DNA from 2 places in the Pseudoalteromonas tunicata genome. Region 1 is predicted to be linked to the other one. Evidence: predicted binding sites of a transcription regulator. Region 1 holds the regulator's gene; the other holds the start of a gene.
The links. Region 1 encodes NrdR, which represses ribonucleotide reductase genes. Its sites were predicted from a motif close to AAACACNANATNTNGTGTTT; they were not measured.

Region 1 (4,390 bases):
GCAGCTGAAATCCCCGTTGTTACACCTTTTGCAGCCTCAATCGACATTGTGAAGTTAGTCGAAAACTGTGCGCCGTTATTGCGTACCATTAAAGGTAAATCAAGCTGGCGACAACGGTCTTGTGTTAACGTTAAACAAATTAAGCCGCGACCATAAGTGGCCATGAAGTTGATAGCGTCTGCACTGATGTGCTCGGCCGCCATAATCAAGTCACCTTCATTTTCTCGGTCTTCGTCATCCATAAGAATAACCATTTTACCGGCACGAATGTCTTCAATAATTTCTGCTGCGCTGTTGAGTTTCATTGCTTACTCGCTGTTGCTGTTGTCATCTAAATAGAGCACTATTTAACGTTTTAATTTGGATAATGGTTTATTAAATAAAACCCGCTTGGGTTAATAAATCCATCGATACATTATTTTTTTCTTGGTCGTGCGTACCCGGCAGCGTCAATAAACGCTCCATATAACGCGCGAGTTGATCGACCTCTAAGTTGACTGTTGAACCCACTTTAAAGTGGCTAATAGTAGTTTCAATTGCCGTATGCGGCACTATTGTCAACTTAAATTGTGATGCATTAAGCTCATTTACGGTAAGACTAATGCCATCGATACAGACAGAGCCTTTATAAGGAATATACTTTAATAAATGTGTAGGAGCGCTGAGCCAATAATCTACCGCACGGCCATTTGCTTGCATCGCCACCACAGTAGCAATACCATCAATATGCCCAGAGACTAAATGACCACCTAAACGCGATGTTGGCATAAGGGCTTTTTCTAAATTCACCTTTTGACCAACAGTGTAATGAGCAAAACCTGTTAAGCTCAGAGTCTCTTGCGAAACATCAGCCATAAATCCGTCTGCTAATAACCGCACAACTGTTAAACAAACACCATTCGTCGCGATGCTATCGCCTAATTGTACGTCAGATAAATCAAGCTTCCCCGTTTTCACCGTAACAGATAAATCGCCACCGATTTTTTTCAGAGCGCTGATTTGGCCAACGGCTGCAATAATTCCAGTAAACATAGTTTAATGATCACTCTTTTTATAAGATGCCGTAATCTTTAAGTCGACGCCGACCATCGAGACATCATCTATCGATAATTCAGTTACTTCAGCCATAGATTCTAACACGGGTAATTGTAAAAGGCTTTTCCCGCTGTGGCCGATTAATTTTGGTGCCAGGTAAAAAATAAACTGATCAACCAAACCTTGCTGCGCCATTTGCCCAGCTAAAGTATGGCCGGCTTCAAGCCAAATATGATTAATTCCACGTGCACCAAGCAATTGCATTGCTTGTGATAAATCAACTTGGCCATTTAACTCAGGTACTAGCAGATGAGATACGAAATGAGGCCATCGCTCTGAAATATCAAGCTTGGTAGTCAAGATAATCACCGGGCTCTCGATTTGAAAAAAAGCAAGGTCGGGTGTTAATCGATGCTTAGAGTCAATCACTACACGAATCGGCTGGCGCAACTGCGCTAAAGAAAATGGTGGGTTAATCAATTCATCATAACGTACATTCATTTTGGCATTATCAACCAGCACGGTATCAGCACCAGTCAGAACTGCACAACTTTGCGCTCGATAATCTTGCACTTGAGCACGAGCAAGAGGGCCGGTTATCCATTTGCTTAGTCCATTAGCAAGCGCGGTTTTACCATCAAGGCTCGCTGCTAATTTACACTGAACAAAAGGCATAGCGTTTCGCATGCGCTTTAAAAAACCAACATTGAGCGCTTCGGCCTCCACTTGCATTAAGCCATGTGCAGTTTGAATTCCTGCTTTTTCTAATATTGCTAAACCACGGCCACTGACAGCAGGATTTGGATCAACCATAGCAGCAATGACCTTAATAACACCGGCATTAACCAGTGCCAAAGCACAAGGACCCGTGCGCCCGGTATGGCTACATGGCTCAAGGGTGACATAAGCAGTGGCACCTAGCGCCTGCTCTTTTGCTTGCGCTAATGCATGCACTTCAGCATGACCTTCGCCCGCTTTTTGATGATAGCCTTGACCCACTATTTGGCCATCTTTAACCAATACACAACCAACATTGGGATTGGGCGACGTGGTATAACGACCTTTTTTTGCTAACTCAATGGCAAGGGCCATATATTGATAATCAAGTGCTGTAAAACTCATAAGGTTACTCTGCTAGTCGAGCTATTTCTTCGCCAAACTCTTTAACATCTTCAAACGAACGATAAACAGATGCAAACCGCACATAGGCTACTTTATCGAGCTTTTTCAGCGCTTCCATTATGCATTCGCCAACAATATGGCTTGGGATTTCACGCTCACCCGTTGAGCGAAGTTGCGACATGATACGATGCACAACCTCTTCGATTTGTTCGGTACTGACGGGGCGTTTTTCAAGTGCGCGATGCAAGCCATTCATTAATTTATCTTCGTTAAAAGGCTCGCGGCTGCCATCTTGTTTAATGACTCGCGGCATCACTAACTCAGCACCTTCAAAGGTCGTAAAACGCTCTTTGCACTCATTACACTCTCGGCGGCGACGTACCTGATGGCCACTACCAACAAGGCGAGAATCTATAACTTTAGTTTCTTTGGCAGTACAAAATGGGCAATGCATACTCGTTCAACCTCTATGTGCAACAATGCAGGTTAGTCCAATCGACCTTGAATGTCTGATTGATAACAAAACTCGCCGTATTATCAATAAAAAAGCCACTTAAAAAGTGGCCTTATAATAACAAAAATTAATTCGCTTGTGCGCTAAATTAATTGCTGTAAAACAATTAAGCGTAAACAGGAAGCTTTTTACAAATTGCTTTTACTTTTTCTTTTACTTGCGCTTGCACTGATGCATCGTTGATGTTGTCTAGAACATCACAAATCCAACCCGCTAACTCTTTTGATTCAGCTTCTTTAAAACCACGACGAGTGATTGCAGGAGAACCGATACGTAAGCCTGAGGTCACAAATGGTGAACGTGGATCGTTAGGTACTGAGTTTTTGTTAACAGTAATGTTAGCATTACCTAGTGCCGCATCAGCATCTTTACCTGTGATATCTTTATCAATCAAATCAAGTAAAAATAAGTGGTTGTCTGTTTTACCAGATACAACTTTATAGCCACGCTCTTGAAGAACTTCAACCATAGCTTGTGCATTTTTTACAACTTGCGCTTGATACACTTTAAACTCAGGCTGTAACGCTTCTTTAAATGCCACAGCTTTTGCTGCAATAATGTGACATAAAGGACCGCCTTGACCACCAGGGAACACAGCACTGTTTAACTTTTTATAAATTTCTTGATCGCCACATGCCGAAACAATTAAACCACCACGAGGGCCTGCTAATGTTTTGTGAGTTGTTGTTGTAACAACGTGAGCAAATGGAATTGGACTTGGGTAAACGCCAGCAGCAATTAAGCCTGCAACGTGAGCCATATCGACGAATAAATACGCGCCTACTTTATCCGCGATTTCACGGAATTTTGCCCAGTCAACAATTCCTGAATATGCAGAGAAACCAGCGATAATCATTTTTGGTTTATGTTCAAGGGCTAACGCCTCAACTTGTGCATAATCGATTTCACCTGTTTCTTCATTCAAACCATATTGAATCGCATTATATGTTTTACCTGAAAAGTTTACGTGTGAACCGTGAGTTAAGTGACCACCGTGAGCAAGACTCATCCCTAATACAGTATCGTGTGGTTGAAGTAATGCTTGAAAAACAGCAGCATTTGCTTGAGAACCCGCATGCGGCTGTACGTTTGCGTAATCAGTGCCAAATAATTCATTTGCACGGTCGATTGCCAATTGCTCTACTACATCAACATGCTCACACCCACCGTAGTAACGCTTACCTGGGTATCCTTCTGCATATTTGTTAGTTAATTGTGAGCCTTGAGCCTCTAAAACGCGTGGGCTACAGTAGTTTTCTGAAGCGATAAGCTCAATGTGCTCTTCTTGACGAGCCGTTTCTTTATTGATTGCTTCGAATAACTCTGGATCAAAATCTGCGATGTTCATGCTGCGTTCTAACATGGGTTCTCCTAGTTGCAACGTATTAAAGGATCAAATTAATGGATCAAACAAGGCGCTATTGTACGCATAAAAGCCGTATTTGCCTACATTGTGAAAGTGAGCATATTTAAACAGCAATTGAAAAAATTTCACAGTGCTTTAAATATGATATTTTTTAATCAGGAACATAAGAAATAACTATGATTAACTTTAGAATCATTAGTTTTTCAAATTTAAGTGGTAGTCAGCCACGGTTGTATCTAGCTGTAGAATTTATTTTTCAATAACACAGTCGCGGCCAGCAGATTTTGCCTCATACAAGGCTTTATCAGCACGTAACAGTATATGGTCAAGTTCACTATCTTCCGCTTTGACAA
Region 2 (4,390 bases), 1.1 Mb from region 1:
TTAACTGGAAGGATTTCATTGGCGCGATCAGTCATTCGATTTCACTTCCTTCAGTCGACTAAAATTTGTTAATCATTATTGTTGTCGGTAACATGCTATCACATAATTAAAGAATTTACAGGGCGTAAATCTTTGTGAATTTGTAATTTACCCCTTTATAATGCGCTCAGATTAACTAGGAAGCTTTTTATGACCGTACATCAGAATGTAGATCAACAAGAAATAGCCAAATTTGAAGCCGTGGCACAACACTGGTGGGATCTGACGGGTGATTTTAAACCATTACATGAGATAAACCCGCTACGGCTTGATTTTATCATGGATCATGCAGGTGGTTTATTTGATAAAAAAACGTTAGATGTAGGCTGTGGTGGGGGCATTTTAAGTGAAAGCATGGCCCGAATGGGCGCAAGTGTGACCGGTATCGATATGGGTCAAGAGCCACTTAATGTCGCAAAACTTCACAGTTTAGAAACTGGGGTAAAAGTCGACTATGTGCAAACTACTGCTGAAGATTTTGCCAATCAGCATCCAGCAAGCTTCGATGTCATTACTTGTATGGAAATGCTTGAACATGTGCCCGATCCAGAATCAATCATTCAATCGATTGCGCAATTAGTAAAACCGGGAGGCCAAGTATTCTTTTCAACACTCAATAAAACTCTTAAATCCTATCTTTTTGCCATAGTTGGCGCAGAAAAAATCTTAAAAATGGTTCCTAATGGCACCCATGACCATCAAAAATTTATTCGTCCAGCGCAATTAATCAACTGGGCTGAGAAATATGACCTTAAAGTGCGTGCAAGTAAGGGACTGAGCTATAACCCAATATCGGGCCAATATTCTCTTGGCTCTGACGTAAGCGTCAATTACATTCTTTATTTTGAAAAGGTGTAACATTATATGACTTTTCAAGCCGTACTGTTTGACCTAGATGGCACCTTATTAAACACAGCAGATGATTTAGGCGTAGCACTTAATACCGTGCTAATAAAACATGGTCGGCAACCGCTTAGCAAAGCGCTCTACACTGTTGAAGCGTCAAATGGTAGTTTAGCCATGTTGAGGGCTGGATTTGGTGCCAAAGATTGGCCAAGTCTTAATCACACAATTTTGCAGCAGCAATTTTTAGATTATTACCTAGCAAATATTGCTCAGCACACACATTACTATCCAGCCATCGAATCTTTATTACTGTCACTCAATGAAAGAAACATCCAATGGGGAATAGTGACAAATAAACCAACATTTTTAACTTTACCTTTGCTGCAGCATTTTACGTTACTGGCAGAATGTAAGGCTGTGGTATGTGGCGATACATTACAAGTTGCCAAACCCTACCCCGAGCCTTTGTTATTAGCTGCGACACGATTAGATGTGGCTCCAAGTGCTTGTTTATACGTTGGTGATGCTCAAAGGGACATTCAGGCAGGACAAGCTGCACAGATGAAAACAGCCATCGCCAATTGGGGTTACATTGCGTCAACAGACGATATTTTAAGCTGGTATGCTGATTTTATATGCGCAGATGCTCAACAACTAAGCAACTATATATAGTGTTTTTCACCAACCGATAACACTACATGTAGTTTATTTATTATTCATTGCCGTTAATTAATTGTTTTGTTGGTACTAAAAACCAGCAAAAGAATAAAAAAAAATAAATAATTTTTTATTGAAGATCAGATGTTGATTTTTAATTATTTCTAATGAATCAAAAGACAAAAGGTTAGTGTTAGCTAACCTTTTATATTTATCGCCAACTTATCCACAATCATAGCCAATTCTGTCCCTTGCAAATAAAATCATACCACTCTATCTTGTGATCCATAATTAAGTTGCCCCTATATATAGTGTTTAAATGCTAACCACTTCGGCACAACATTAATATTCAGGCCACTCGCCTAAAAATAAAACAATAAATTTCGCTAACACCCTAGGAAATGCAGGCATAAATATGAATAAACAACTATCTGTGAGTAAACGAGACGGGCGCAAGGAATTGCTTGATCTTGATAAAATCCATCGTGTCATTGAATGGGCTGCAAAGGGACTTAACAACGTTTCAGTCTCACAAGTAGAACTAAAATCTCATATCCAGTTTTATGATGGGATCCGCACTGAAGACATTCATGAAACCATCATTAAGGCGGCAGCTGATCAAATTTCAAAAGAATCGCCTGATTATCAATTTTTAGCGGCTCGTTTGGCGATTTTTCACCTACGTAAAAAAGCCTATGGTCAGTTTGAACCACCACGTCTGTATGACCATGTTGTTAAAATGGTGGAAGACAACCGTTATGATGCGCATCTTTTAGCGGATTATACGCAAGCTGAATTTGAACAACTCGACGAAGTACTTGATCATAACCGAGATCTAACATTCAGTTATGCTGCGGTTAAGCAACTAGAAGGTAAATATTTAGTTCAAAACCGCGTAACAGGTGAAATTTACGAAAGCGCCCAGTTTTTATATATCTTAGTTGCGGCAAGTTTATTTTCAAAATACCCACAATCAATTCGTTTAGATTATATTAAACGTTTTTATGATGCAGTTTCGCAGTTTAAAATTTCCTTACCAACGCCAATTATGGCCGGTGTACGTACCCCTACTCGTCAATTTAGTTCTTGTGTACTAATTGAGTGTGGTGACAGTTTAGATTCAATAAATGCGACGTCATCTGCGATTGTTAAATATGTGAGCCAACGCGCTGGGATTGGTATTAATGCTGGTCGAATTCGTGCGTTAGGTAGCCCTATTCGAAATGGCGAAGCATACCATACAGGGTGTATTCCATTTTATAAACACTTTCAAACTGCTGTTAAAAGCTGTTCACAAGGTGGTGTTCGTGGCGGCGCTGCGACACTCTTTTACCCTCTGTGGCATCTAGAAGTTGAAAACTTATTGGTACTTAAAAATAATCGTGGTGTTGACGATAACCGCGTGCGTCATCTCGATTACGGCGTACAGTTTAACAAGGTTATGTATTCTCGATTAATTAAAGATGATTACATCACTTTATTTAGTCCATCAGATGTACCTGGTTTATATGATGCTTTCTTTGAAGATCAAGCATTGTTTGAAAGCTTGTATGTACAATATGAACAAGACCCTGCAATTCGTAAAAAACGCATCAAGGCCATTGAATTGTTCTCAATGTTTGTCCAAGAGCGTGCAAGTACAGGTCGTATTTATTTACAAAATGTTGATCACTGTAATACCCATAGCCCATTTGATTCAAAGGTTGCTCCAATTCGCCAATCAAACTTATGTTTGGAAATTGCATTACCAACAAAACCTTTAAAACACGTTATGGATGAAGAAGGTGAAATCGCACTTTGTACCTTATCAGCCTTTAACCTAGGTGCGATTGATTCATTAGACGAGTTGGAAGAATTAGCTGAATTAGCCGTACGTGCATTAGATAACTTACTAGATTATCAAGATTATCCTGTTCCGGCTGCTAAAAATGCAACCATGAACCGCCGTACTCTTGGTGTAGGTGTGGTCAATTACGCTTATTATCTAGCAAAAAATGGTAAAAAGTATTCTGATGGTAGTGCTAACGCACTAACTCATCAAACGTTTGAAGCGATCCAATATTATTTAATGAAAGCGTCGAATGAACTTGCTAAAGAAAAAGGTGCATGCCCTAAATTCCATGAGACAACCTATTCTCAAGGTCTAATGCCAATTGATACTTATAAAAAAGATTTAGATCAAATCTGTTCTGAACCACTGCGTTTAGATTGGGATGGTCTTCGTCAAAGTATTAAACAATATGGTATGCGTAATTCTACTTTATCTGCATTAATGCCTTCAGAGACTTCGTCACAAATCTCTAATGCAACCAACGGTATCGAACCACCACGTGGTCATGTAAGTGTTAAAGCCAGCAAAGACGGGATCTTAAAACAAGTTGTACCTGAGTATGAAAGACTCAAAGATCAATATGAGCTATTGTGGGATATTCCTTCAAATGATGGCTATTTACAATTAGTTGGCATTATGCAGAAATTTATCGACCAAACAGTTTCTGCCAATACCAATTATGATCCGGGTAAATTTGAGGGTGGCAAAGTGCCGATGAAGTTGTTATTAAAAGATTTATTAACAGCATACAAATTTGGCGTTAAAACGCTTTATTACCATAATACCCGCGATGGTGCATCTGATGCCCAAAACGAAATTGTTGCCGATGCTGACGACGATTGCGCAGGCGGTGCGTGTAAAATATAAAAAATATTGGGCAAGCTTTCTTGCCCATTTTCTGTTTGTCTTTGAGAAATACTATGTCTTATTCAACTTTTAGCCGTAATCATAATAACCAATTAAAAGAACCGATGTTTTTCGGCCAATCTGTCAATGTTTCACGATACGATCAACAAA

Region 2: the regulator NrdR is predicted to act here: its motif matches at 1,840-1,859, upstream of nrdA (class 1a ribonucleoside-diphosphate reductase subunit alpha).

The regions. Positions count from the first base shown of each region.
Region 1 is NZ_CP011032.1:931,483-935,872, reverse strand. It holds gene ribBA (bifunctional 3,4-dihydroxy-2-butanone-4-phosphate synthase/GTP cyclohydrolase II) at 1-305, opposite strand, end outside; gene PTUN_RS04320 (riboflavin synthase) at 376-1,032, opposite strand; gene ribD (bifunctional diaminohydroxyphosphoribosylaminopyrimidine deaminase/5-amino-6-(5-phosphoribosylamino)uracil reductase RibD) at 1,036-2,157, opposite strand; gene nrdR (transcriptional regulator NrdR) at 2,162-2,611, opposite strand; gene glyA (serine hydroxymethyltransferase) at 2,778-4,034, opposite strand; gene PTUN_RS04300 (sensor domain-containing diguanylate cyclase) at 4,287-4,390, opposite strand, start outside.
Region 2 is NZ_CP011032.1:1,988,365-1,992,754, forward strand. It holds gene gyrA (DNA topoisomerase (ATP-hydrolyzing) subunit A) at 1-35, opposite strand, end outside; gene ubiG (bifunctional 2-polyprenyl-6-hydroxyphenol methylase/3-demethylubiquinol 3-O-methyltransferase UbiG) at 190-897, shown strand; gene PTUN_RS09040 (HAD family hydrolase) at 904-1,557, shown strand; gene nrdA (class 1a ribonucleoside-diphosphate reductase subunit alpha) at 1,958-4,240, shown strand; gene nrdB (class Ia ribonucleoside-diphosphate reductase subunit beta) at 4,294-4,390, shown strand, end outside.